DNA from 2 places in the Neobacillus sp. D3-1R genome. Region 1 is predicted to be linked to the other one. Evidence: a T-box and tRNA genes for the amino acid it is inferred to sense, from the RefSeq annotation. Region 1 holds a T-box; the other holds one or more tRNA genes.
What was found. A T-box is a leader RNA that pairs with one kind of tRNA and senses whether it is charged. The one in region 1 lies ahead of metG (methionine--tRNA ligase), so its partner is inferred to be a tRNA-Met.
Positions count from the first base shown of each region.

Region 2: it has a tRNA-Met gene. The T-box ahead of metG (methionine--tRNA ligase) is inferred to sense a tRNA for this amino acid. The anticodon was not compared.

Region 1 covers NZ_CP197471.1:1,614,626-1,629,693, forward strand. Annotated here, with positions in the region: gene ACSBPO_RS08205 (DUF3388 domain-containing protein) at 1-25, shown strand, start outside; gene ACSBPO_RS08210 (RodZ domain-containing protein) at 46-963, shown strand; gene pgsA (CDP-diacylglycerol--glycerol-3-phosphate 3-phosphatidyltransferase) at 1,023-1,601, shown strand; gene ACSBPO_RS08220 (competence/damage-inducible protein A) at 1,622-2,875, shown strand; gene recA (recombinase RecA) at 3,172-4,212, shown strand; gene rny (ribonuclease Y) at 4,479-6,038, shown strand; gene ACSBPO_RS08235 (TIGR00282 family metallophosphoesterase) at 6,174-6,971, shown strand; gene spoVS (stage V sporulation protein SpoVS) at 7,434-7,694, shown strand; gene ACSBPO_RS08245 (dipeptidase) at 7,986-8,912, shown strand; gene ACSBPO_RS08250 (2-oxoacid:acceptor oxidoreductase subunit alpha) at 9,200-10,933, shown strand; gene ACSBPO_RS08255 (2-oxoacid:ferredoxin oxidoreductase subunit beta) at 10,934-11,800, shown strand; gene metG (methionine--tRNA ligase) at 11,880-13,514, opposite strand; T-box leader at 13,576-13,848, opposite strand; gene ACSBPO_RS08265 (YdcF family protein) at 13,941-14,525, shown strand; gene ACSBPO_RS08270 (DinB family protein) at 14,592-15,068, shown strand, end outside.
Region 2 covers NZ_CP197471.1:4,540,534-4,555,601, forward strand. Annotated here, with positions in the region: gene yabQ (spore cortex biosynthesis protein YabQ) at 1-325, shown strand, start outside; gene ACSBPO_RS22830 (FtsB family cell division protein) at 337-723, shown strand; gene ACSBPO_RS22835 (S1 domain-containing RNA-binding protein) at 810-1,283, shown strand; tRNA gene ACSBPO_RS22840 (tRNA-Met) at 1,426-1,499, opposite strand; gene spoIIE (stage II sporulation protein E) at 1,815-4,286, shown strand; gene ACSBPO_RS22850 (VWA domain-containing protein) at 4,382-5,119, shown strand; gene ACSBPO_RS22855 (protein kinase domain-containing protein) at 5,088-6,086, shown strand; gene tilS (tRNA lysidine(34) synthetase TilS) at 6,258-7,646, shown strand; gene hpt (hypoxanthine phosphoribosyltransferase) at 7,672-8,217, shown strand; gene ftsH (ATP-dependent zinc metalloprotease FtsH) at 8,374-10,335, shown strand; gene ACSBPO_RS22875 (type III pantothenate kinase) at 10,438-11,226, shown strand; gene hslO (Hsp33 family molecular chaperone HslO) at 11,251-12,129, shown strand; gene ACSBPO_RS22885 (peptidyl-prolyl cis-trans isomerase) at 12,157-13,056, shown strand; gene cysK (cysteine synthase A) at 13,250-14,179, shown strand; gene ACSBPO_RS22895 (anthranilate synthase component I family protein) at 14,301-15,068, shown strand, end outside.

The DNA of each region.
Region 1 (15,068 bases):
TGATTTTGGAGGATTTGATTTTTAAATATTGGAAGGTGTTAAAAGTTGACGGAATTAGGTAATCGACTAAAAGAAGCTCGAGAAGCCAAAGGATTGAGTTTAGATGATCTCCAAACAATCACAAAAATACAAAAAAGATATTTAATTGGAATAGAAGAAGGTAATTACACGATGATGCCTGGCAAATTTTATGTTCGGGCATTTATCAAACAATATGCAGAAGCGGTTAATCTCAATCCTGAAGAGCTTTTTGATCTTTATAAAGAAGAGGTACCATCGGTAGTAAATACCGAGTTGCCAGAGCTCTCTCGAGTAAAAACGAGGAAAAGTATTTCCGATGGAAATTCGAAGGTGTTTGACATACTTCCTAAATTATTGATAGGTGTTTTTATTCTTGGGGCTGCGGCATTAATATATTATTTCCTTCAACAAAATGCTGGTGAAAATACCAAGGAGGAAGTGAATACTGGAAATGAACCGGTAAATTTTGAACAATCGGAAAACCTAGAAAGTAAACAGGACGACAAACAAGAAACGTCTGCGGACACGAATACTGAAGAAGATGGTCAATCAGATGATAATACAGCATCTGAAGAAGAAACGGAAACCGAAGAAGCTGAAACCCCTGTTCAAGAGGTTAATATTGTATCAACAAAGGGCTCCGAAACAGTGTATGAGTTAAAAAATACAGACCACTTTGAATTAAAGCTTGTTTCAACAGGTGAAACTTGGGTCAATATGAAAAATGGAAAAGGATTTTCACTTTACCAAGGGATGTTGAAAAAAGGTCAAACAGAAAGTCAAACCGTAGATTATTCAAAGGAAACTGAAGCAGTCCTTGTAATTGGAAATTCAGTAAATACAGAGATCTATATTAATGATCAAAAACTGGAATATGCGATTGCACCTACGGATGAAGTAAGACAAGATATCGTTATTCGCTTTTCTCAGAAGGTAGAATAGTCATCCAAAGATGACTATTTTTTCCGCTTTTTTATAATGGCAATTGGAGGTTTTTGTGGATGAATATCCCAAATAAAATTACAGTATCAAGAATCTTTTTAATACCCTTGTTTTTAGTTATTATGCTTGTTCCATTTAATTGGGGCACTATGCATTTATTGGGTGCTACTATGCCAGTCACTCATTTTATAGGAGCTCTAATATTTATTTTCGCAGCTTCGACTGACTGGGTAGATGGCTATTATGCAAGAAAATATAATTTGGTTACAAATCTCGGGAAATTTTTAGATCCGTTAGCTGATAAATTATTAGTTTCAGCTGCATTGATTGTTTTAGTAGAACTTGGTTATATTCCATCTTGGGTAGCAATCATTATTATTAGCCGTGAATTTGCTATTACAGGTCTTCGATTAGTACTGGCTGACCAAGGAGAAGTAGTTGCGGCTAAAATGTTAGGGAAAATAAAAATGTGGGCTCAAATCGTGGCCATTTCTGCATTTCTTTTACATAATATCATTTTTGAATTGCTTTCCATTCCTTTTGCTGATATTGCCCTATGGGTTGCGCTAATTTTCACTATTTGGTCTGGTTGGGATTATTTTGATAAAAATAAAGCGGTCTTTAAAAATTCAAAGTAGGTTAGAAAAGAGGCTACAAAATGAATGCTGAAATCATTGCTGTAGGGTCTGAATTATTATTAGGGCAAATCGTGAATACGAATGCCCGTTTTTTATCTCAACAAATGGCAGAAATAGGCGTAAATGTTTATTACCACACAGTAGTTGGCGATAATCCTTCACGTTTAGAAGAAGCTATCGCAGCAGCGGAGAGTCGTGCGAACATTATTATTTTTACAGGCGGTCTCGGTCCTACCAAAGATGACTTAACAAAAGAAACCATTTCAAAACATTTAAAAACTCAGCTTGTTATGGACGAGATTGCGCTAAAATCCATTGAAGAATTTTTTGTGAGAACGAAAAGAGTCATGACGGAAAACAATAAGAAGCAAGCTCTTGTTCTGGAAGGAAGTATAATACTTCAAAATGATAATGGAATGGCGCCAGGAATGCTATTCAAATCTAATGATAAAGTATATATATTATTACCTGGTCCTCCAAAGGAAATGGAGCCAATGTTTTCTAATTATGGAAAATTTGCTTTATTAAATGAAATAAGTCATGCAAGTAGAATTACTTCAAGGGTCCTTCGTTTTTTTGGTATCGGAGAATCAGCCTTAGAAACTCAAATTGAAGATTTAATTGATCAACAGTCTAACCCCACGATCGCTCCTCTTGCTTCAGATGGGGAGGTTACGTTAAGGCTAACAGCAAGACATCATGATGATAACGAAGCCAAGCGACTATTGGATGAAACGGAGAATAAGATTAGGGATAGGGTCGGTCAATTTTTGTATGGATATAATGATACGTCTCTAATGAAGGAAGCTTTCCTCCTTCTTCAAGAAAATAATCTTACAATTTCATGTGCTGAAAGCTTAACGGGTGGCATGTTTCAAGAACTTCTCACTGCTCTCCCAGGTGCTTCAAGTGTGTTAAATGGTGGAGTTGTGTGCTATTCTAATGATTCAAAAATGAAGTTAGTTCAAGTGAAGCCTGAAACAATAGAACAGTATGGTGCAGTAAGTGAACAATGTGCAATCGAACTTTCTGAAAATATTGCCCAACAATTAAATTCAAATATCGGTATTAGCTTTACAGGAGTGGCAGGGCCAGATCCTGTTGAAGGCAAAACAGTAGGTACGGTTTATATTGGAATTTATATAGATGGAAGAACGCCACTTGTTGAAAAATTAGAACTTGCTGGAAGTAGAGAAGCTATTAGAATAAGAACAGTTAAATACGGATATTATTATTTAGTTAAACATTTAAAAGCGAAACAAGGTAAACTTTAATAGTTTACCTGTTTTTTTTGCCTCAACTATCAAGCTATACTTTAAAATATAAATTATAGTAATATATATTTGCATAATAAGAGAAAATGGTTAAATTGCGCCAAAATAGAAGCGAAAAGCGTTAATTCTTATGAAATTTTAACATTTTGAGCTAAATTTCCTTTTGATAAAAAACGAATAAGTGTTCGATTTTTTGCTCGACAAACTCAGGAAAAACGTTTATAGTAGATTTAGAATATCGGTGTAAGAAAAAGTAGTTAATAGATTTTTCTTACCTCATTTAAGGAGGAACTATTGTGAGTGATCGTCAAGCAGCCTTAGAAATGGCTCTAAAACAAATAGAAAAGCAATTCGGTAAAGGTTCTATCATGAAGCTTGGAGAAAAAACAGATAGTAAAATTTCAACGGTTCCAAGTGGATCATTAGCGTTAGATGCTGCACTTGGAGTAGGTGGATATCCAAGAGGAAGAATTATTGAGATTTATGGACCAGAAAGTTCAGGTAAAACAACGGTTGCATTACATGCGATTGCAGAGGTTCAAGCAAATGGTGGTCAAGCTGCTTTTATTGATGCTGAGCATGCACTTGATCCAAGTTATGCCCAAAAACTTGGGGTAAATATTGATGAGTTATTATTATCTCAGCCTGATACTGGAGAACAAGCATTAGAAATTGCTGAAGCACTTGTAAGAAGTGGTGCAATTGATATCATTGTTATTGACTCTGTTGCTGCACTTGTACCTAAAGCAGAAATTGAAGGGGAAATGGGAGATTCTCACGTTGGTCTTCAAGCTCGTTTAATGTCACAAGCATTACGTAAGCTATCAGGTGCAATTAATAAATCGAAAACGATCGCAGTTTTCATTAACCAAATTCGTGAAAAGGTTGGAGTAATGTTTGGGAACCCTGAAACAACACCAGGTGGACGTGCATTAAAATTCTATTCAACTATTCGTCTTGAGGTTCGAAGAGCAGAAACCTTAAAACAAGGAACTGATATGGTCGGAAATAAAACAAAAATAAAAGTAGTAAAAAATAAAGTTGCTCCTCCATTTCGTACAGCCGAAGTTGATATCATGTATGGAGAAGGGATTTCAAAAGAAGGAGAAGTTATTGACCTTGGCTCTGAGCTAGATATCATTCAAAAAAGCGGTTCATGGTATTCCTATAATGATGAGCGTTTAGGACAAGGCCGTGAGAATGCCAAATTATTCTTAAAAGAAAATCCTTCTTTACGAATAGAAATACAGAAGAAAATTCGCGAAAATTATGGTCTTGATTCTGATGTTTTCGTTACGGAAACAGAAGAAGATGAGAAATTTGAACTTTTAGATTAATTTTCTAGGGGCTAGCATAGCTAGCCCCTTTTAAACTACATAAATTTCATCCAAACTTTTGCACTAATTCAAATATTTTCAAGCCCTTCAAGGACAAACCCTTGACAATAACCTATATGCAACTATACAATTAAATATGTATATTTTACAATTTTTTTGAGAATTAAAGTGTTTAGAAGCCTTTGTGCTGTATGTTGATATTTTTGACAATGTACATGCCGACACTTAAAAAACGTAAAAAGTTCATAGCAAGAGGAGGTGTAACGATGGAACTAACTACAATCATCTCCATTTTGCTTGGCCTATTCGTCGGTGCAGTTGTTGGCTATTTTATTCGAAAATCCATTGCTGAGGCAAAAATTGCTGGTGCAAAAAATGCTGCGGAGCAAATTCTTGAAGATGGCAGGCGTGATGCTGAAGCCTTGAAGAAGGAAGCTCTACTTGAAGCAAAGGATGAAATTCACAAGCTTCGTACAGAAGCAGAACGAGATGTTCGTGAACGAAGAAATGAACTGCAAAAACAAGAAAATCGTTTACTGCAAAAAGAGGAGAATCTTGACCGAAAGGATGAATCACTGAATAAACGTGAAATTCAATTGGAGAAAAAAGAGGATTCTCTTAACCAAAGACAACAGCATATTGAAGAGATGGAAAGCAAAGTGGACGAGATGGTACGATCACAGCAAACTGAACTGGAACGTATCTCAAGCTTAACAAGAGATGAAGCGAAAGCAATCATTTTGGAGCGTGTGGAGCAAGAACTTGCTCATGACATTGCCATAATGGTGAAAGAATCTGAAAACCGCGCGAAAGAAGAAGCCGATAAGAAAGCGAAGGAAATTCTCTCTCTGGCAATCCAACGTTGCGCAGCCGATCATGTGGCAGAAACAACAGTTTCTGTTGTAAATCTACCAAATGATGAAATGAAAGGTCGAATTATTGGTCGTGAAGGACGAAATATCAGAACACTAGAAACACTTACTGGAATTGATTTAATTATTGATGATACTCCGGAAGCAGTTATTTTATCTGGTTTTGATCCAATTCGCCGTGAAACTGCTCGCCTAGCATTAGATAAGCTTGTTCAAGATGGACGTATCCATCCTGCTCGTATTGAGGAAATGGTTGATAAAGCTCGTAGAGAAGTGGATGAACATATTCGTGAAATTGGTGAACAAACGACATTTGAAGTTGGTGTGCATGGCTTACATCCAGATTTAATCAAAATTCTAGGGCGATTAAAGTACCGTACCAGTTATGGTCAAAACGTTCTTAAACACTCTACTGAAGTTGCTTACCTTGCCGGTTTATTAGCTGCTGAATTAGGTGAAGATGAAACATTAGCACGTCGTGCAGGTCTTCTACATGATATCGGAAAAGCAATAGATCATGAGGTAGAAGGAAGCCATGTTGAAATTGGTGTAGAATTAGCCACTAAGTATAAAGAAAATGCAGTGGTAATTAACAGTATTGCATCCCATCATGGTGACACAGAGCCGACTTCGGTTATAGCTGTACTAGTAGCTGCTGCTGATGCTTTATCAGCTGCAAGACCTGGAGCTAGAAGTGAAACACTTGAAAACTACATTCGTCGCTTAGAGAAGCTAGAGGAGATTTCAGAGTCATATGAAGGTGTTGAAAAATCCTTTGCCATCCAAGCGGGTCGTGAAATTCGTATTATGGTTAAACCGGAAACAATTGACGATTTAGCTGCTCACCGTTTAGCGCGTGATATACGAAAACGAATCGAAGAAGAGTTAGACTATCCAGGGCATATTAAAGTAACAGTTATTCGTGAAACAAGAGCTGTTGAATATGCAAAATAATTGAACAATTTAAAGCGGTGCATATGCACCGCTTTATTGTTTTTAGCCCTTATATATAAGAATCAAGACCGTTTCATAACTGAAGTACCATTGTGTTAAAATAAAGCTAAAAGTGTAAGGAAGAAAGGATAAACTATGCAAATATTATTTATAGGTGATGTAGTCGGTTCCCCAGGTAGAGATATGGTAAAAGAATATGTTCCTAAGCTTAAGGAAAAATATAGACCGCAACTTACTATTATTAACGGTGAGAATGCAGCAGGTGGGAAAGGGATTACTCAGAGTATTTATCGTCAGTTTTTAGAGGTTGGGGCTCAAGCAGTAACGTTAGGAAATCATTCATGGGATAATCGAGAAATTTTTGAATTTATTAATGACGCAAAATATCTAGTCCGACCAGCTAATTTTCCTGAGGGTACTCCAGGTAAAGGATTAGTCTTTTTAAAATATAATGAATTAGAAGTAGCTGTAATAAACCTTCAGGGAAGGACCTTTATGAATGCCATTGATTGTCCTTTTAAAAAAGCGGATGAATTAATTGAAGAAGCTAAAAAGAGAACGTCTATCATTTTTGTTGATTTTCATGCTGAAGCAACTAGTGAAAAACAGGCAATGGGCTGGTATTTAGATGGTAGAGTTTCTGCAGTGGTTGGAACGCACACCCATGTACAAACTTCAGATAATCGTATCTTACCAAATGGTACTGCTTTTTTAACGGATGTCGGGATGACAGGGCCATATGATGGGATATTAGGGGTTGAAAAAGAAGCAGTATTAAAAAGGTTTTTAACCAGCTTACCTGTACGATTCGAAGTCCCAAAAGAGGGAAGAACCCTATTAAGTGCTGTTCTCATACATATTGATCAGAAGACAGGACTGGCGAAAAAAATAGAGCGAATACTAATTAATGACGATAACCCATTTTATTCTTAATAAAAAACCTCCTTTAGTGGAGGTTATTTTATTTTATTAGGCTCTTTTCTAAAACTTAGTTGCTTTTAAAACTAATAAAGAGAGATTTTACATTAAAATTTGAATAAAATTCTTTATAAAATCAAGAAAGAGTTGCTAACTCATTAAGGGAATTTGTAAAAATCCGGCTTTGGGATTTTTATGAAAGCCACAATCTATACGAAAACAGCCTTTAATTAAAATCAAAACTTAAACAAATTTTGTCCAAGCTGGAATAAGTGTTTTTATCCTTGAATATAGTAGCAGTGGAACGATGTATCAGTACTTAAGGCATGGTGTCTAATAAATGAAAATGCCGGCTAGTACCAGATTATTTCTACTTTCGATTAGTGGGATATTTAACCTGTTAATCAAGTTATTATTTAAACCTGATTGGACATGGGATTTCATGCGGGATCGGGATTAAACAAGGAGGAGCTAGGAATGGAAATCTTAAAAGTTTCAGCAAAATCTAATCCTAATTCGGTAGCTGGTGCGCTTGCTGGGGTTCTGCGTGAACGTGGTGCAGCAGAAATTCAAGCAATTGGTGCGGGTGCATTAAATCAAGCTGTAAAAGCAGTAGCGATTGCAAGAGGATTTGTGGCGCCTAGCGGGGTCGATTTAATTTGTATCCCAGCATTTACCGATATTTTGATTGATGGTGAAGAACGAACAGCTATTAAACTAATAGTTGAGCCAAGATAATTTTCAGGTAGGTTTGTTGATCTAGAGCCTAGTCATTATCCATAGAATCATTTTTTTGTAAAAATTTGTGTCCCTGGTTGCAGTTGTGCAAGCAGGTTCTTTTTTTAGAAGGCTCTTTTCTGAAACTTTGTTGCTTTTTGTAACTTATAAATAGGGATTTCACCATATAGGATGTTAAACTCATATGAAAATGAAGAAAAGAGCTGAACTTTTAATAAGAGAGCCCTAAAACCACAAACTATACGAAAACAGCTTTTTAGAAAGAGAGTAGCTTGGGAAAGGGTGGGAAAGTTGAAAATTTTTGATGCACATTGTGATGTTTTATATAAAATGTTTTTAGACCCTACCATCCAATTTCTAGATTCACATAAACTTCAGGTAACAATGAATGGGATGCAGTCAGTAAATACGAAAATTCAATGTTTTGCGATTTTTGTTCCAACGACATTACATCCTGAGCTATCATTTCATGCAACCTTGTACATGGTTGATTTGTTTTACGAGAAAATACTTAGACCAAATCCACAAATTAAATTGCTGCGGAACAAGAGGGATATTGAAAAATTAAAAAATGATGAAATCGGAGCCATTCTTACTCTTGAAGGGTGTGACCCTATTGGGAAGGATCTCCTTAAATTAAAAACACTATTAAGATTAGGCGTTACTTCTGTTGGATTAACATGGAATTTTGCAAATCATGTAGCAGATGGTGCCCTTGAAGACCGTGGTGCTGGAATATCTAAATTTGGGAAAGAGGTAATTGGACTTTTAAATGAAACCAAAACATGGATTGATGTATCTCACCTCTCAGAAAAGGCTTTTTGGGACATTATGGAGTGGGGGGATTATCCATTAGCCTCTCATTCTAATTGCTATTCATTATGTCCAAGTCCTAGGAATCTTAGAGATGAACAAATTGAAGCACTGATAGATAGAGATAGTGTAATCGGAATTACCTTCTATCCTCCATTTCTTTCCGGTAAAAGGCAGGCCGCAATTTCGGATATTCTTAATCATTTAGAGCATATATGTATGCTTGGTGGAGAAAAGCATGTTGGATTTGGTTCAGATTTTGATGGAATAGAAGAATTTGTTATGGGGCTTGAATCGATTGCAGGATATAACTTGCTTGTTAATGAATTATGTAAATACTATAGTGATATACAAGTAAAACAGTTTTTATTTGATAATATGGCGTTACGGTACCCAAAAGGATAAAAGTAAAGGACTGTGAAGGCACAAGGCTTTCACAGTTTTTTTATGGATAAAAATGAAAGAAACTATTAAATTGTTAATCTTATTTCAAATTATTAAAAAATATTCATATTTTATTCAATAATTGGGTTTTAAGGGTTGCATTTTTTTGCACATAGGTCTAGAATTGAAAGCGTTTAGTACGCTACCAATTAATTCAATAAGTAGTCCATTGGCTAGTTATAAAGAGTTACTGGAAGGTACTACCATTACTAATGTAACGTTTTTACATATCTAAAGGGGTGTAAGTCATGATCAAGCAACTTTCGTGGAAAGTTGGCGGGCAGCAAGGGGAAGGTATTGAAAGTACCGGAGAAATTTTTTCTATCGCATTAAATCGTTTAGGATATTACCTATACGGATATCGCCACTTTTCATCACGTATTAAAGGTGGTCACACAAACAATAAGATTCGTGTAAGCACTACAGAAGTTCGTTCCATTTCTGATGATTTAGACATTCTTGTGGCGTTTGATCAAGAAACTATCGACCTAAACTATAAGGAATTACATGACCACGGTGTGATCATGGCGGATTCTAAGTTTGATCCGAAAAAGCCGGAAGATACGAATGCGGCATTGTATACGGTTCCATTTACAGATATTGCTACTGAACTAGGAACATCCCTTATGAAGAACATGGTAGCAATTGGGGCTACTTCAGCAGTTTTAGACCTAGATATTAAGGTTTTTGAAGAAGTTGTTAAAGAAATCTTTGGACGTAAAGGTCAACAAGTTGTTGATAAAAATATGGAAGCCATCCAAGCTGGCTTTGATTATATGAAAAAAGAACTAGGTGTCGTTGAAACAATGCAGCTTGAAAAAGCTGATGGTAAGAAACGATTATTCATGATTGGTAACGATGCGATAGCGTTAGGTGCAGTGGCTGGAGGAACTCGCTTTATGGCGGCTTACCCAATTACACCAGCATCTGAAATAATGGAATACTTAATTAAAAAGCTTCCTGCACTTGGTGGAACTGTTATTCAAACAGAAGATGAAATTGCAGCGGTAACAATGGCCATTGGAGCTAACTACGGTGGTGTACGTGCAATCACAGCATCTGCAGGTCCTGGATTATCTTTAAAAATGGAAGCAATTGGTTTATCAGGTATTACGGAACAACCACTTGTTATCATTGATACACAACGTGGAGGTCCATCAACTGGATTACCAACTAAACAAGAACAGTCAGACTTAATGGCTATGATTTATGGAACTCATGGTGAGATTCCGAAAATTGTAATGGCTCCAAGTACTGTTGAAGAAGCATTCTATGATACTGCTGAGGCATTAAATCTTGCTGAAGAATATCAGTGTCCAGTTATCATCTTAACGGACCTTCAATTATCACTTGGTAAACAAACGGTAGAACCTTTAGAACTTGACAAGGTTGAGATTCGCCGTGGAAAGCTAGTAACTGGCGATCTTCCTGAAGTGGCTGACAAAGGTTATTTCAAGCGTTTTGAAGTGACAGAAGACGGTGTTTCTCCACGTGTTATTCCTGGAATGAAGAATGGTATCCACCATGTTACTGGAGTAGAACATGATGAAACAGGAAAACCATCTGAATCAGCAGCTAACAGAAATGCTCAAATGGATAAGCGTTTCCGTAAGGTTGAAAATATTCGCTTTAACACGCCAGTGCATAAAAATGCTCCACATGAGGAAGCTGACTTACTTATTGTTGGATTTAACTCAACTCGTGGTGCCATCGAGGAAGCTATGAGCCGTTTAGAAAATGACGGAATTAAAGTGAATCATGCACATGTACGTTTAATTCATCCGTTCCCAACTGATGAGATTCTTCCTTTAATTAAATCTGCTAAAAAAGTAGCAGTTATTGAAAATAACAAAACAGGTCAATTGGCTAATATCATGAAAATGAATGTTGGTCATGGCGAAAAAATTCAAAAAATTACAAAGTATGACGGAAATCCGTTCTTACCACATGAAGTACACACAAAATGTAAGGAGTTGTTCTAAATGGCCACTTTTAAAGAATTTCGTAACAATGTAAAACCGAACTGGTGCCCAGGCTGTGGCGACTTCTCTGTACAAGCTGCCATTCAACGTGCAGCTGCAAATGTTGGTCTAGAGCCTGAAAATTTAGCTGTTATTTCAGGTATCGGTTGTTCCGGACGTATTTCTGGTTATATTAATTCTTATGGCTTCCATGGAATTCATGGTCGTTCATTACCAATTGCTCAAGGTGTAAAAATGGCTAACCGCGACCTAACTGTTATTGCTTCTGGTGGTGACGGTGACGGATTTGCGATTGGTATGGGTCATACTGTTCATGCCATCCGCCGTAATCTTGACATTACGTATATTGTTATGGATAACCAAATTTATGGTTTAACAAAAGGACAAACTTCACCACGTTCTGCTGCAGGTTTCAAGACGAAGTCAACTCCTTCTGGATCAATCGAACAAGCGATTTCTCCAATGGAACTGGCGTTAACAGTTGGAGCTACTTTCGTAGCACAAAGTTTTTCAACTGACTTAAAAGATTTAACAGCTTTAATTGAAGCTGGTTTAAATCATAAAGGTTTCTCTTTAATTAACGTATTTAGCCCATGTGTAACATACAATAAAGTAAACACATATGACTGGTTCAAGGAAAACTTAACAAAGCTTTCTGATATTGAAGGCTATGATAGCTCTAACCGTGAACTGGCTATGCAAACATTAATGAAGCATAATGGCCTTGTTACTGGTTTAATCTATCAAGATAAAGAACGTAAATCATATCAAGAATTAGTTCAAGGCTACTCAGAAACTCCACTAACTCAAGCTAATCTAAAACTTGATCAAGAACATTTCGATAAATTAGTAGCTGAATTTATGTAAGATCCGAAACCCACGACACCAATCGTGGGTTTTTTTCTATATTTTTGATGAATAATATCCCTTTTTCAACTAAAACGAATTATTTAACTTGATTACTTAATTTAAATAGTTCCTCGTCAATGATTTTAAGATCTATTCTTTCAAAAAGGGGTCTAATAATCGTAAGTTTGTTTGAACAGCGATTAATAGGTTTCCAATTCCATTTCTCCACTCCCATCATTTCCTTAACTTCTTTGGTTGAGAAAGGAAGAAAAGGAGAGAGCAATTGTGTTAGATTCGCTATTAAATAAACACAATTGGAAATAGTATGGTCACAATAAGGTTTATCCTCAACTATCTTTTTCCATGGTTGCTCTTCGTCGAAAAATTTGTTTGCTTTTCTAATAGATGTGAAAATTTCTGACAGCGCTTCCTTAAATTCTGCGTTCTCAATACAATTTCCAATCTTTTTGTAAAGCAGTTGAATGTCCGATTCAATCTCTTTCTCGATAATTCCTGTTGGAATAGTATTGTTATAATATTTTTCTATAAACTTGAAGGTTCTGTTCACTAAGTTCCCATAAGCTCCAAGTAGTTCACTATTATGACGGTATATAAATTCTCGCCAAGAAAAATCAGTATCTCGATTTTCGGGAGCGTTAATGGTTAAAAAATATCGAATAGAATCAGGATGATATTTATCTAAGAACTCTGGGACCCAAACTGCCCAATTTCTACTTGTAGAAAGTTTCTTTTTTTCCACGGTCAAATATTCATTTGAAACAATATGTGTTGGTAAAGCTTTACTGCCAATTCCCATTAAAATAGCTGGCCAAATAATAGAATGAAAGGGGATATTATCTTTGCCATGAACATAATAAGACCTGCTCTGTTCATTCCAAAAATCAGAGTTATCTTTTCCTGTTTCCTTTGCCCACTTTTTACTTGCAGAATAATATCCAGATACAGCTTCTATCCAAACATATATCTTCTTTTTTTCGTATCCTTTAATAGGAACACTTACTCCAATCGGTAGATCTCTTGTTGCGGCTCTGTCTTTTAAACCTTCTTTTAAATATCTTTTAGTTAGTTGAAGTGCATTTTCACGCCATGAATGTTGATTCTTCGCCTGTTCTACATATTCTTCAAGCTCCTTCTGGAATGAACTTAAAGCAAAATAAAAGTGTTCAGTTTGTTTAATAGTTGGAGAGTTTCCACAAAGTTTACATGTCTTCTCTAATAGATCAATGGGATCTAGTATAGCAGAACAAAAATCACATTGGTCCCCACGAGCCTGATTTCCGCAGTGTGGACATACCCCTTCCACATAACGATCTGGGAGAAACTGATCACAAGTTTCACAAAAGGTTTGTTCTACTTCTTTTTTATAAATGTGACCATTTTGTTGTAAGGTTAAAAAAATTTCTTGAACGATCTGATGATGTTGAGATTCATCCGTTCTTGAATAACAATCATAGGAAAATCCTAGTTTTTTAAAGCAATCTGTAAATTCTTGATGATAATGATCGGCAATTTCCTTGATTGAAAAACCTTCTTGTTTAGCTTTAATGGTAATGGGAGTCCCATTACAATCACTTCCTGATACGTATAAAACATTTTCTCCCTTTGTTCGATAATATCTCGCTAATATATCACCAGGTAGCAAACTAGCAATATGACCCAGATGTAACGAACCATTTGCATACGGCCATGCACCACCAATAAAAATATTCATTTTAATTCCTCCTTTAAAAAATAAAAAAACCCCATCCTTATGTCCGACATAAAAGTCAAACAATAAGGACGAGGTTATATTCTCGTGGTACCACCTTAATTCACTATCGATTTACACCAATAGTCTCTACAAGTACTAAAACACAAAAAATGTTTTTATACTGTGGTTTTGATAACAAGTACCAACACTTGTCGTAGCCTACTTGTATACTAAAAATACGTTCAGTACGAAGCTCAGAGACCATTTTTCAAATGAGTATTTTTGCTTCTTTTCAGCTCCCGAAGCTCTCTGTGAAAAATTACATCATTTTACTTTTTCTCATCAAAGCCGTTATGATAATGATATTGATTTACATTATATTATCAATATGGAAATTAATTCAAGAGTTAAATGAAAATTTTTATAAAAATATAAAGGGATGAGGAAATGATAAAAAGGAAAAAAGTAAGACTCATAATTGGATTACTATTTCTATGCGTTGTTATATATTTTGGTTCTTTACATTTAAAAATCAGAGAAAATATTGATAGTAAAGCACCTAATAATGTCGATTACCTCATCATTCTTGGTGCAAGAGTTAAGGGAACAATTCCATCATTAGCTCTTCAATACAGAATCGATAAAGCTGCGGAATATCTTACGAATAATCCAAATACAATCGCTATCGCCTCTGGGGGACAAGGAGAAGGAGAAGATATAACAGAAGCAGAAGCTATCAAAATAGGATTAATGGAACAAAACATTACTAGTACCAGAATTATTCTAGAAGACAAATCTACGGATACGGTTGAAAATATCTATTATTCAAAAAAGGTTATACCAAATAGCTCTAAGACTGGAATTCTTGTCACGAATGACTTTCATATATATCGGGCGAAACAGATTGCTAGAGATCAAGGATTACTGGTTCATGGACTACCAGCGAAAACACCTGTTGTGGCCCTATTTAAATCTTATAGTAGAGAATATTTAGCTATTACAAAATATTATTTATATAAATATATAATTTAATGGGTAGAAGGAAAAAAACGATTGGTGCAGAATTATTAAAGGATAGACAGTTTAAGGGGGATTATGATGTTTTATTCGATTAATGGGTTTTTACAATTCTGGATGTATGAAGCGGGAGCAACACAAAAGCTTTTAAATCAGCTGACAGACGAGTCACTTCAACAGGAGATAACTCCAGAAAATTGGAACTTAGGTCGAGTGTCTTGGCATATTGTGACAGCAATCAGAGCTATGACATCACAGACAGATTTGGTTTTTGTTGCATCAGCTGAGGATTATCCTGTTCCACGTTCTGCAAAGTTTATTGCTGATAGCTATGCGCAAGCTTGTGAAGCATTTTTTGAAGCTATAACTTCTCAGTGGACTGATGAAACCCTACAAGAAACAGTCGACTTCTTTGGTCAAGAAATGCCTAATGGTCAATTGTTAATGTTTTTAATTCAACATCAAATTCATCACCGTGGTCAAATGACGGTATTAATGCGCCAAGCAGGTCTAAATGTACCTGGGATTTATGGACCATCGCAAGAGGAATGGGCGATG
Region 2 (15,068 bases), 1.7 Mb from region 1:
TTCAACCTATCGTTTTGGTGAAAAAACCTTTCTATTGCTTATTTGGAAACCATTGCTTTGGTTATTCAGTCTAATCATTTCGTTGTTATTTGCCTTATATCGAGGTTCAATAGCCCTTATTCGACTTCTTTTTAACATTGTAAAATGGATTATTATTGTACTTTCTAAGCCTATTTTTTGGATTTTACTAATTTTTTGGAAACTTATGCCGAAAAAGATTAAAAAATCCGTCGAGAAGTTATATAATAAAATGGCAGGAATTTTTTCCTTAATAAAGAATTATTTTCAAGGATGGATCCAAAGGTGGAAAAAACCTAAGGAGTAAGGAGGTAAAGGATGAGCGCTTCGCGGAATATTACCAAGCTGCAAACAAAATATGCGATACAACATGAGAATATGGAAATGAATTCGACGAAGAGGCGTAAACTTCTTTATCGTAGACTTACTGTTTTTTCCCTGTTTGCTGGTTTTGTTGCTTTTTTAATGATTACTACCTATATGACACAACTTTCTGCCTTAGAGGATAAAGTTGCTCAAAAGAAGCAGTTAGAAAAACAGCTTGCAGGCTTAGAAAAGAAACAGCAAATATTAAAAGAAGATATTGTAAAATTAAATGACGATGAATATATCGCAAAGCTTGCAAGAAAAGAATATTTCTTATCTGAAAAGAATGAAATTATTTTTAATCTTCCAGAAAATGATGAAGAAAAATCATCAGATTAGCTGTCAAGTTGACACTTATTTTTTACATTCTGTATAATATAGAGTAATATTGATTTTTTATATCTCTAAGGAGGAAGTTTCTTTTTATGTCAATCGAAGTAGGCAGCAAGTTACAAGGGAAAGTAACAGGGATTACAAATTTCGGTGCGTTTGTAGAGTTACCGGAAGGTTCAACTGGTTTAGTTCACATTAGTGAGGTTGCTGATAATTACGTTAAGGATATTAACGAGCATTTAAAAGTTGGCGACATGGTTGAAGTGAAGGTCATTAATGTGGAAAAGGATGGTAAGATTGGACTATCTATTAAGAAAGCAAAAGATAGACCACAACCGGAAAGATCGGAAAGACCAGAAAGACCAGAAAGACCTTCATATGGTGGTGGCCATGGTGGCGGTGGGCGTCCACGTCAAGGCAGATCAAATGATCGCCAACAGGGTGGACAACGAGAAAACTTCGAATCGAAAATGGCTCGCTTCTTAAAGGATAGTGAAGATCGTTTATCTTCTCTAAAACGCAATACAGAATCAAAACGTGGCGGTAGAGGAGCTAGACGCGGTTAACTTGCTGCTTCTTTCATATACAAATTAGGCAGTTAAAAACAGGTCTGAGTTCAGACCTGTTTTTATATTTATCAAAATTCAATAGACAAGTTTGAACGAAAAAAAAGAGGAAATCCAAAATGGATTTCCTCTTTTTACGTTATAGCGGCGGAGGGGATCGAACCCCCGACCTTACGGGTATGAACCGTACGCTCTAGCCAGCTGAGCTACACCGCCGTAAATAAGACACAAGAACTATAATACATTCGGATAATTGTTATGTCAATATATTTCACAATAATTGTCGACATTAATTTTCTACTTCGTCAAGATGCAACAAAGGAGAATAACCAATAGAGATACAATCTTAGAAGAATAAAGAGTAATAGTTGCAGTTAGACTTTGGCAACAAAATGATATTTGTTCCCTTATTGGGTATAAACAAGAAATCAGTCGAAGAAAAAGCCTATACTTGTCCTGTATTTTGACAAACTTCTAATTTTTTGACTTTTATAATAAATGGCAACGATATCAGTTTAAGGAGTGTAGTAAATGGAAAAGGCAGAAAGGAATTTAATTGAACCGATTGGGGATGTAAATTTTGATCGTCCTCATTTGGATTTCTCTAAGGGTTTAAAAAAGTTCCAGCTAAAGTTGGAAACCTTTTTTATTAAAAAGGGTTTTCTACTCCTTTTAATAGGCTTTTTATTAGGACGAGCCTTAATATTAGCGAAGCTTACTCCTTTTAGTCTTCCGTTTTTTGCAGCAGTATATTTTATAAGAAGGGATAAAGCACCTATTGCCTTAATTGGATTAATCGGAGGGGCTGCAACATTATCATTTATTCAAGCGGGCTATTCATTTTTTACAATCTCATTATTTCTAGTCATTTATAGACTTTTTAGTAGATGGATAAACAATGAAATAAAGGTATTACCGTTTTTGGTTTTTTCTATTCTACTGGTTGGAAAAATAGCTAAGGCTTTTATTCTTACTAGCCAAGTAACTATTTATGATGGTCTTATGGCTGGTGTTGAAGCTAGTTTGGGTTTTATCCTCACCCTTATTTTTCTGCAAAGTATTCCTTTATTAACCATGAATAAACGAAAGCAAGCTTTAAAAACAGAAGAGATTGTTTGCTTAATTATTATGTTAGCCTCCGTTATGACAGGAACCATTGGCTGGAAAGTGTATGACCTGTCTATTGAACATATCCTTTCACGATACTTAGTTTTAGTATTTTCCTTTGTAGCTGGGGCTACAATGGGTTCCACAGTCGGAGTGGTTACAGGATTAATCTTTAGCCTTGCGAATATATCGAGCTTTTATCATATGAGTTTATTAGCTTTTTCGGGAGTACTGGGCGGTTTATTAAAAGAAGGGAAAAAAATCGGTGTTTCCCTTGGCTTGTTTATTTCAACTTTACTCATTGGTATGTATGGCGAAGGCGCAGGAACTTTGTCCATTAGTCTTTTAGAAACAGCTGTTGCGATTCTACTATTTTTGCTTACGCCACAGGTATTTACTTCAAAGGTAGCTAAATATATTCCGGGAACAACAGAATATGCGGCAGAACAGCAGCAATATATGCGTAAAATGCGAGATGTTACAGCTCAAAGGGTTGCTAAGTTTTCTACTGTTTTTGAGGCATTATCCAATAGTTTTTCAAACATTGATGGGAAAGTAGACGAATTGGATTCTGAGAAGGAATTGGATTATTTTCTTAGTAATGTGACAGAAAAGACGTGCCAAACCTGTTTTAAGAAAGAACAATGTTGGACAAAGAACTTTAATACAACCTATGAACAAATGAAAGAAATTATGTATGAAATGGATGAAAATGTAGGAACGGTTTCTTCTAAAACATCACGAAATTGGGAAAAGCATTGTATTCATTCTAAGAAGGTTATTGCTACTATGCAGCAGGAATTAACCCTTTTCCAGGCAAATCAAAAATTAAAGCGTCAAGTGCAAGAAAGCAGACGTCTTGTTGCTGATCAGTTACTAGGTGTTTCTGAAGTAATGGGAGATTTCGCAAAGGAGATTCAAAGAGAAAGAGAAACCCACCATAAACAAGAGGATCAAATATTAGAAGCATTGCAGGAATTTGGTATTCATATTGAAAACGTTGAAATTTACAGTTTGGACCAAGGAAATGTAGATATTGATATGACCATTCCATATTGCGGGGGGCATGGGGAGTGTGAAAAATTAATAGCGCCAATGTTATCGGACATTTTAGGTGAAACCATCGTGGTAAATTCAGAGGAATGTTCAACCTATCCAAATGGATTCTGTCACGTTACGTTCCGCTCTGCTAAAGCGTATGCTGTGGATACCGGTGTGGCCCATGCTGCCAAGGATGGCGGTTTAGTATCTGGTGATAGCTATTCGATGATTGAGCTTGGCTGTGGAAAATTAGCCATCGCCATCAGTGATGGAATGGGGAATGGGGAAAGAGCTCATTATGAAAGTCAGGAAACTCTTCAGCTTTTACAAAAGATTTTACAATCAGGAATTGAAGAAAAGGTTGCCATAAAATCTGTCAACTCTGTTCTTTCTTTACGCACAACCGATGAAATCTTCTCTACACTAGATTTGGCTATGCTAGATCTACAGAATGCGACGGCAAAATTTTTAAAGATTGGCTCTACTCCAAGCTTTATAAAAAGGGCTGGAAAAGTAACGAAGATCCAAGCTAGTAATTTACCAATGGGCATCATCCAAGAATTTGAAGTGGATGTAGTTAGTGAACAATTAAAAGCTGGTGATCTACTTATTATGATGAGTGATGGTGTATTTGAAGGGCCGAAGCATGTTGAGAACTTTGATTTATGGATGAAACGAAAAATTACAGAAATCCAAACAAATGATCCACAAGAGATAGCAGACCTTATTATGGAGGAGGTTATCCGTTCTCGTGCCGGTTCGATTGAAGATGATATGACCGTTATGGTGGCGAAAATCAAACACAATACACCAAAATGGGCGACTATCCCGGTACAAAAGCGTAAGAAAGCATAACCTTTTAATGTAACCAACTTCTTGATTATTCATGTATAAATACCTAAATTCCCGTCGAAAATGGTAATAATTCTACCATGGAGGGGAGTTATGATATGAATACAGGTAAAATCAAACAGATATTATTAATAACAGATGGATGTTCAAATTCGGGGGAAGACCCTATTGCTATGGCGGCACTTGCTAAAGAACAAGGAATAACCGTCAATGTCATTGGGGTTGTGGATCAAGATGTAATTGATGAAAAAGGGATGAATGAAATAGAAGGAATTGCTTTATCTGGCGGTGGAGTAAGCCAAGTGGTTTACACACAGCAACTCTCGCAAACCGTACAAATGGTTACTAGAAAAGCAATGACCCAAACTATCCACGGTGTTGTAAACCGTGAGCTGCAGCAAATTTTAGGTTCCTCAAAAACGGTTGAAGATTTACCGCCTGAAAAAAGAGGAGAGGTAATGGAAGTGGTGGATGAATTAGGGGAAACGGTCGATTTAGATGTATTAGTACTGGTTGATACAAGCGCCAGTATGAAGCATAAATTACCTACTGTAAAAGATGCCTTACTAGATTTATCACTAAGTTTAAATGCTCGGTCAGGTGAAAATAGATTTTCCGTCTTTGTATTTCCCGGGAAAAAGAATGATGTCGAAAAATTGTTAGACTGGACTCCAAAGCTTGAAGTATTGACTAGTATTTTTCCAAAATTAACAACTGGAGGTATTACTCCTACAGGTCCAGCTATTCGTGAAGCCTTATCTTCCTTTAAGAAAAAACGTTCATTAAGGAGTTTGTTATCCCGTGATGATGAATCATTCTTTGAAGAATCAGTGTAAACTGGATATTGGAACGGTCATTAAGGGTAAATGGCATCAAAATCAGTACACGATTGTCAAGGAGTTAGGGTTTGGGGCAAATGGAATCGTTTATTTGGCCAAAAGTAAAGGTCAGTATGTAGCATTAAAAATGAGTGATAACGGGATGTCCATTACCTCAGAGGTTAACGTATTAAAATCCTTTGCAAAGGTCCAAGGGTCTACCCTCGGACCTTCTTTACTTGATGTAGATGACTGGGTAAGAAGAACAGGTATGGTTTCCTTCTATGTCATGGAATATATTCACGGATTAAATTTTTTGGAATTTATTGAACAAAAAGGTAAGTCTTGGGTTCCGATTTTAGTATTACAGTTATTAACCGATTTAGAAAGACTTCATGAAAATGGTTGGGTATTTGGAGATCTTAAACCTGAAAATTTAATTGTTCAAGGTCCCCCTCCAAAGATTAGATGTATTGATGTAGGTGGTACGACAATTCAAGGTAGAGCAATCAAGGAATTTACGGAGTTTTATGATAGAGGTTATTGGGGTTTAGGCTCGAGAAAAGCAGACTATAAATATGACTTATTTGCAGTAGGGATGATTTTCATAAATACTGCTTATCCTAAAAGATTTAATAAAACAGTTGGCGGAGTTCATCAACTATCGCAAATGATAAAGGCAAAACCGGAGCTTGCTAAATATGAAAACTTCATTCTTTATGCCTTAAATGGACATTTTAATAGTGCAAAAGATATGCGGAAACATTTGTTAAATATTGTAAATGATAGTCCATCTTCATCATCAACCAAAAAAACGGTTCAAACACAATCGACCAGAATGCAGAAAACACAGAGCATAAAAAATTCTAGTTCGCGCCAAGTAAATAAACAAAACAAGAAACATCATGGTTTTCTAGAAACCTTCTTAATTATATTTATCGTTACTTTACTTTATATTTTCTATATCCTAGGACAATTAATTTAAAATAATTGAAACCTTTTTATTTTTAATCCGTATAATAATTTGCTCGTTGGGGCTCAATGAAAAGGTATCTCTTTTTTCCGGAATTAGTCGTATGAAGCGCTTAGTTCTTTGGAGGAATGATGTGAAAAATGTTATTCTTATGAAGAAAATCAAAAACAAGGAAGAATTGATATGTTCGAACAAAAGGTAGAAGCATTTCTTAACCATCATTCTTTATCCTTATATGGAAAAAAAGTAGTTGTTGGGGTTTCCGGCGGACCAGATTCTTTAGGGTTACTTTACTTCTTATGGAGAAAACGAGAACAATGGGACCTGACAATTACAGCAGCACATGTGGATCATATGTTTCGGGGTGAACAATCTTATCAAGAAGCAATCTTTGTCAAAGAGTTTTGTGAAGAATTGAACGTTAATTATGAATGGGTTCAAATCAATGTGGAAGAATATATGAAATCATCAGGTAAAAGTGTACAAGTAGGAGCAAGGGAATGTCGTTATCAGTTTTTTTCTGACATGATGGGAAAATATCAAGCCGATTATCTAATACTTGGCCACCATGGGGATGATCAGATTGAAACAATGCTTATGAGAATGACTCGAGGAAGTACTGGTAAAGCTAGAGCTGGAATTGCTTTTAAAAGAACCTTTCAAAGTGGCGAGATTATTCGCCCGTTTTTGGCCGTAAATAAACAGGAAATTGAGGATTATTGTAAGGAACATCAGTTGGACCCTAGAAGGGACCCAAGTAATGAAAAACCTTATTATAGTCGTAATCGATTTCGATTAGAGGTAGTCCCTTTTTTAAAGAAAGAAAATCCAGCTGTCCATGAACAGTTTCAAAGGATGAGTGAGGAACTTTATCAGGATGAAAGCTTTCTGGAGGAATTAACAGCTGAAAGAATGAATACAGTTATTGAAAGTAGAAATGAAGCTGAACTCACGATAAATATCGAAAAGTTTCTTGCGATGCCAATGCCTTTACAAAGAAGAGGGATTCAACTAATATTAAACTATCTTTATAAGGTAAGACCTTCGTCTTTAGCGGCTATACATATTGATTTAATTATTGACTTAATAAAGAATCCTCATCCATCTGGCAATCTTGATTTCCCAGAAGGTCTTCACATCCTCCGCTCTTATCAGAAATGTCATTTTCAATTTGAACAAAAGGAAATAACACCTTACTTGTTTGAATTAGAAAGACCTGAAGTAATTAAATTACCAAATGGTAATACGTTTACTTTTAAGTATGTAGAGGGTAAGGAAGAGAACACGGGTCTAAATACCATGTTATTAAATCCCCAAAACATTGTTTTTCCTATTATCGTACGTACAAGAAAAAAAGGGGATCGGATACAACCAAAAGGTATGAGTGGAACAAAAAAGATAAAAGATATATTTATTGAACAAAAAATTCCACTGTCATCCCGTGCGGAATGGCCTATTATTACAGATGGAAATGGAACCATTCTGTGGATTCCTGAATTAAAGAAGTCAAAAGATGAAGCAAGTGAGGAAGCTTTAGATCACTATCTACTTTTAACCTATCATAAGCAATGATTCTTCTAGGAGGCAATGAACGATGATGCAAAAGGATATAGAAAAAATACTCTTTTCTGAAGAGGAAATCCAACAAAAAACAAAGGAATTAGCAAAGCAGTTAACAGAGGATTATCATGACCGCTTTCCTTTGGCAATTGGAGTTTTAAAGGGTGCAATGCCTTTTATGGGCGATCTTTTAAAGAGAATGGATACGTATTTAGAAATGGACTTTATGGATGTTTCTAGTTATGGTAATTCAACGGTCTCTTCTGGAGAGGTAAAAATATTAAAGGATTTGGATACATCAGTAGAAGGAAGAGATCTTTTAATCATCGAAGATATTATTGACAGTGGATTAACGTTAAGTTACCTAGTTGAACTTTTCCGTTATCGTAAAGCTAAATCCATTAAAATTGTTACACTTTTAGATAAACCAACTGGACGTAAAGCAGATATTGAAGCTGACTATGTTGGTTTCATCGTCCCAGATGAATTCGTGGTAGGATATGGGTTGGATTATGCCGAAAAATATAGAAATCTTCCATACATCGGCGTATTAAAACCAGAAGTTTACACAAAAAGTGAGTAAAAAAGAATAAAACTTTTTTCTTAAAGGTATATATAGAAAAAAGAAAAGACACATTTTTATTTCAAAATGAAGGACAAATAGGTTAATTTCTTGAATTACCATGATTTACTATGATAACATTTAGTATAGTTTGTTTACCGTGGGAGGAGGCAAGGGATGAATCGGATCTTCCGTAATACGATATTTTATTTATTAATATTTTTAGTCATAATCGGGGTTGTTAGCTTTTTTAATGGCAGCAACGAACCAACTGAAAATATGAGTTATGATACGTTCGTTAGTCACTTAGAAAAAGGTGATGTTAAATCGGTTTCGATGCAGCCTGATGGTGGGGTATACGAGATTCGAGGACAGCTTAAAGGGTATGATGAGAAAAAGTTTTTCGTCACTTATACGACAAATAATGACCCAATGCTAAATCGAATTGATCAAGCAGCTGCTACTGGCAAGGTGAAACTTGATGTTGTTAAAGCAAAAGAAACAAGTGGATGGGTAACCTTCTTTACATCCATTATCCCATTTGTCATCATTTTCATTTTATTCTTCTTCCTTTTAAATCAAGCTCAAGGCGGCGGAAGTCGAGTAATGAATTTTGGAAAGAGTAAAGCTAAGCTTTACAATGATGATAAAAAGAAAGTACGATTTAATGATGTTGCTGGTGCCGATGAAGAGAAACAAGAACTTGTGGAGGTTGTAGAGTTCTTAAAGGACCCTCGCAAGTTTGCTGAATTAGGTGCACGTATTCCAAAAGGGGTTTTATTAGTTGGACCTCCAGGAACAGGTAAAACCTTACTTGCTCGTGCCGTAGCTGGAGAAGCTGGAGTACCGTTCTTCTCTATTAGTGGTTCTGACTTCGTTGAAATGTTTGTCGGAGTAGGGGCATCACGTGTACGTGATTTATTTGAAAACGCTAAAAAGAATGCACCATGTATCATCTTTATTGATGAGATTGATGCTGTAGGTCGTCAACGTGGAGCAGGATTAGGTGGCGGACATGATGAACGTGAACAAACCCTTAATCAGTTGTTAGTAGAAATGGATGGTTTCGGTGGGAATGAAGGAATTATTATGATTGCTGCAACGAACCGTGCCGATATTCTAGACCCAGCCCTTTTACGTCCAGGGCGTTTCGACCGCCAAATTACGGTTGATCGTCCAGATGTAAAAGGACGTGAAGCTGTATTAAAAGTTCATGCTCGAAATAAACCGCTTGATAGCGCTGTTAATTTAAAGAGTATTGCACAGAGAACTCCTGGATTCTCAGGAGCAGATTTAGAAAACTTATTAAACGAAGCAGCATTAGTAGCTGCTCGTCAAAACAAAAAGAAAATTGAAATGGACGATATCGATGAAGCGACAGACCGCGTTATTGCTGGTCCTGCGAAAAAGACACGCGTCATTTCAAAGAAAGAACGAAATATTGTTGCTTTCCACGAAGCGGGTCATACCATTATTGGAGTTGTTCTAAACGAAGCCGATATGGTTCATAAAGTAACCATCGTCCCTCGTGGTCAAGCGGGTGGATATGCGGTTATGCTTCCTAGAGAAGACCGTTTCCTTGCAACAAAGCAAGAACTTCTTGATAAAATTGTTGGCTTACTTGGTGGTCGTGTGGCAGAAGAAATTGTTTTTAATGAAGTAAGTACCGGTGCACATAATGACTTCCAGCGTGCAACGAATATTGCGAGAAGAATGGTTACAGAATACGGAATGAGCGAAAAGCTTGGACCGCTTCAATTTGGACAGTCTCAAGGTCAAGTATTCTTAGGTCGTGATATTAATAACGAACAAAATTATTCTGAGAAAATTGCCTATGAAATTGATTTAGAGATTCAACGTATTATTAAAGAAAGTTATGAAAGAGCAACGAAGATCATTAACGAAAATCGCAGTAAATTAGATCTAATTGCTACTACTTTATTAGAAGTTGAAACTCTTGACGCAGAACAAATTAACAGTCTTGTTGAAACAGGAGCGCTTCCGGACCGTTCCGCAACTGGTCAAGACCTGATTCTTGATGAAAAAAAGGCTGACGATGTAAAGGTAAACATTCATACTAAGAAAGAAGAGCAAGCACCATCTACTCTTTCAAAAGAAGACGAAGAAACTCAAAAGTAAAATTTTTAAGGGCACCCTAATCAGGTGCTCTTTGTTTTTGCCCTGATAGGATAAATAATGGTATGATGTTTGCAGTAAATATGAAAAAAGTGGTGAAATAGTGTGATTTTTGTATTTGATGTTGGAAATACAAATACGGTTCTTGGGGTTTATGATGGGGACCAATTAAAGCATCATTGGAGAATAGAAACGAATCGAAATAAAACCGATGATGAATATGGCATGATTATTAAATCATTATTTGATTTTGTTGGTTTAAACTTTGCGCAAATTAATGGAATTGTCATTTCTTCCGTTGTCCCACCAATTATGTTTGCCTTGGAAAAGATGTGCGAGAAATATTTCAAGCAAAAGCCAATTGTTGTCGGACCCGGTACGAAGACAGGCCTTAATATTAAATATGAAAATCCACGCGAAGTCGGTGCCGACCGAATTGTCAATGCAGTGGCTGCTGTTCATGAGTATGGCGGTCCCCTTATCATTGTTGATTTTGGGACAGCAACGACCTATTGTTATGTAAATGAACAAAAGCAATATATGGGAGGTGCAATTGCACCAGGAATTGGCATTTCTACAGAAGCCTTATATTCTAAGGCTGCCAAGTTACCAAGAATTGAAATAACACGACCGGAAGGGGTTATTGGGAAAAATACAGTATCCGCGATGCAAGCAGGTATTGTTTATGGTTACGTAGGACAAGTTGAAGGTATTGTAAAGCGAATGAAAGAACAAAGTAAGATAGAGCCAACTGTCATTGCAACCGGTGGATTAGCCCAGTTAATCTCGCAAGAATCAAATGTGTTCGATGTCATTGACCCATTTTTAACATTAAAAGGTTTACAGCTTATATACAAACGAAACATGGATGCAGCAAAGAATAAATTATCGTAAGAGCATCAAGAAAGGGGCTTCTGAATGAAAGATTATTTAGTAAAGGCAATTGCGTTTAACGGTCAAGTACGTGCTTATGCGGTTAGAAGTACGGAGACCATTTCTGAGGCACAAAGAAGACATTATACATGGCCAACAGCTTCTGCAGCTTTAGGTAGGGCTATGTCTGCTGGTGTAATGATGGGGGCTATGTTAAAAGGAGAAAATAAACTCACGATTAAAATTAACGGTGGCGGACCTATTGGTAATATCCTCGTTGATGCTAATGCCAAAGGAGAAGTTAGAGGATATGTTTCGAATCCTCAAACCCATTTCGACTTAAACGAACATGGTAAGCTAGATGTTCGCCGTGCTGTTGGAACAGACGGGATGTTATCGGTGGTAAAAGATATTGGAATGCGTGAAAATTTCACCGGGCAAACTCCAATCGTCTCAGGGGAACTAGGGGAAGATTTCACTTATTTCTTTGTTGTTTCTGAACAGGTTCCTTCTTCCGTTGGGGTTGGTGTTTTAGTAAACCCTGATAATACCATTTTGGCAGCAGGAGGTTTTATAATCCAACTAATGCCGGGAACAGAAGATTCTACGATCACAGAAATTGAAGAACGTATTAAATCGGTTCCTCCAGTTTCTAAATTAATCGAAAAAGGATTAACTCCAGAAGAGCTTTTATTTGAGCTACTTGGGAAAGAAAATGTAAAAATTTTAGAAGAGATGCCGATCATGTTTAAGTGTACATGTTCAAAAGAACGATTTGCGGATGCTATTGTGAGTTTGGGGATAGAAGAAATTCAACAAATCATTGATGAAGATGAACAGGCAGAAGCGCATTGTCATTTCTGTAATGCAAAGTATCAGTATACAAAAGAAGAACTAGAAGAGCTAAGAGATCAAGCAAAATAAAAGCTCGCAATAACAGGGGGAGGAAATGTGAAGGAAAAGCAGTTATGGATGATTATTGCTGGTCTTTTTCTTTTAAACTGTCTAACCATTGCTTTCTTTTTAAATCGACCAGATTGGGCCGAAAAGTCTAGTGTTCTTTCGGGAACGGACGAAGTAGTGGCAACGATTGGGGATGAAACAGTCTCTCGTCAAAATTGGCTAAATGAAATGGAAGAGCGTTATGGTCAAGTAGTGCTAAAAGATTTAATTGATCAAAAAGTAATAGAGCAGTTGGCGGATAAGTATAAAATCAAAATTTCAGACGAGGCAATTGAACATGAGTTGCGCTTGATTCAAACCATGTATGGGACAAATGATCAAGTAAAAGGTTCAGATGAAGAAAAATGGAAAGAACAGATTCGTTACAGTTTATTACTGGAGGAATTATTAACAAAAGACGCTATTGTCACAGAGAAAGAAATGAAGAATTACTTTGAAGAAAATAAAAACCTATTTGATGTACCTACCTCTTACCATTTATCGCACATTATTGTAAAAACAAAGGATGAAGCAGATAAAACGGAAAAGGAGCTAGAGGGTGGTTCCAGCTTCTCTGCACTTGCAATGGAGCGTTCTATAGAGGAGTTCTCTGCCAATCAAGGAGGAGATATTGGTTTTATTAGTGAAGAAGATGACCAGTATCCTTCTGAATATATGGATTATGCTAAAAAACTTGATAAAGGGGAATGGAGTAAACCATTTAAGGTTGAAAATGGATACGCCATAATTTTACTTCAACAAAAATTGGAAGGGAAAAAGTACTCCTTTAATCAAGTAAAAGGGCAAATTCGTCGTCAAATAGCCCTGGAGCAAATGGATGCACCTGTTTCTGCAAGAGCCTTCTGGAATGAACTAAAAGTTGATTGGTTTTATGAAAAGAAAGAATGAATGAATAAAATTATTAAGGTGACCATATAGAAGAGTAAAGACTCTTACATATGGTCTTTTTATTTCCTAAAATTAGGAAATATTTAGTTTTTTGATAAGCAATTTCATTGACTTTGTATATAATGATTTGTAATAATATAATAAAACCAATGAATTTAGTCGGATTAAGATTTAGTTAAAAGGGGTGGAAGAAATGGTACGTGTAGCAAATTCCATTTTAGAACTAGTAGGTCAAACACCAATTGTAAAGCTTAACAGATTAGTAGATGAAAATATGGCAGATGTTTATTTGAAATTAGAATATATGAATCCAGGCAGTAGTGTAAAAGACCGTATTGCTTTAGCAATGGTTGAAGCCGCTGAAGAAGCTGGGGTACTTAAACAAGGTGACACGATTATTGAGCCAACTAGTGGAAACACTGGGATCGGTTTAGCGATGGTCGCTGCAGCAAAAGGGTATAAGGCCATTTTAGTCATGCCTGAAACGATGAGTATGGAAAGAAGAAATCTTCTACGTGCTTATGGTGCAGATCTTGTATTAACACCTGGGTCGGAAGGAATGGGTGGAGCGATCCGCAAGTCCGAAGAATTAGCAAAAGAAAATGGTTACTTTATGCCTCAACAATTTAATAATGATGCAAACCCTGAAGTGCATAAACGTACAACAGGAAAAGAAATTGTGGAACAAATGGGAGAACAACTAGATGGATTTATTTCTGGAATTGGAACAGGTGGTACAATTACGGGTGCCGGCTCCGTTTTAAAGGAAGCCTATCCTACTATTAAAATTTATGCTGTAGAACCTACCGATTCTCCAGTGTTATCCGGAGGGAAACCAGGACCTCATAAGATTCAAGGGATTGGTGCGGGATTTGTTCCAGAAGTTCTTGATACACAGGTTTATGATGAAATCATCCAGGTAAAGAATGATGAAGCTTTCGAATATGCTCGCCGTGCTGCTAAGGAAGAAGGAATCCTTGGTGGGATATCTTCTGGTGCTGCCATTTTTGCAGCGTTGAAAGTAGCAAAGGAACTTGGAAAAGGTAAAAAGGTGTTAGCTATTATTCCAAGTAATGGTGAACGGTACTTAAGTACTCCTCTTTATCAATTTGAAACGGAATAGAATAACAAGGTAGAAGGCTATAGCCTTTTACCTTTTTTTATGCGAAAAACCAAACAAAAAAATGAAACCTAATCGCACTTCATGTATGATGAAGAGAGAATATATATAGGAGGCACTTTTGTTGACAACCTTTAAACTAAAAACAGCAAAAATCCCTTTTTCGCTTGGACAATTTTTTCATCAATATCGCCATATATCTAAAGACTATACTCATCATGTTTTTCTCGAGAGTGGTAGAGGAGGCCAATATAGTATTGCAGCCTTCCAACCAATCGCTAAACTAATAGGGAAAAATGGCCATTTACAGATTGAAACAGAGAATGGACATTTAGAACAACGAGAAGGAAACCCACTCCATTTAATGAGGGAATGGATGAAGGGGTTTGAAATAGAGAGTAGACCAGATATTCCTGATTTCAAAGGCGGAGCAATTGGTTTTATTAGTTACGATTATGCTCGCTATATCGAAAAACTGCCTAATTGGGCAAATGATGATCTACATATACCTGATATTTGTTTTTTTGTTTATAAAGAATGGTTTATTTTTGACCATACGACTTCTGAGTTATGGCTGTTATTTTTGCATGAAGAGAATGAGAATATTGAGAATAAAATGGAACAATGGCTTGCAAACTGGCAAGAATTTTATTCTAGTAAACCGCAAGGAAAATCCCAAACCAATGAGGATAAATTAGAAGTTTCGATGAATGAAACAGAATTTATGGATGCAGTAGCAAAGGTCCAAAATTATATTTCAGCAGGAGATGTATTCCAGGTTAACCTTTCCGTCCGTCAAACAAAGGAATTAGCTGTCAGTGCAATGGATGTTTATGAGAAACTTCGAATCTTAAACCCATCTCCGTATATGGGTTATTTTCACACGCCTGAA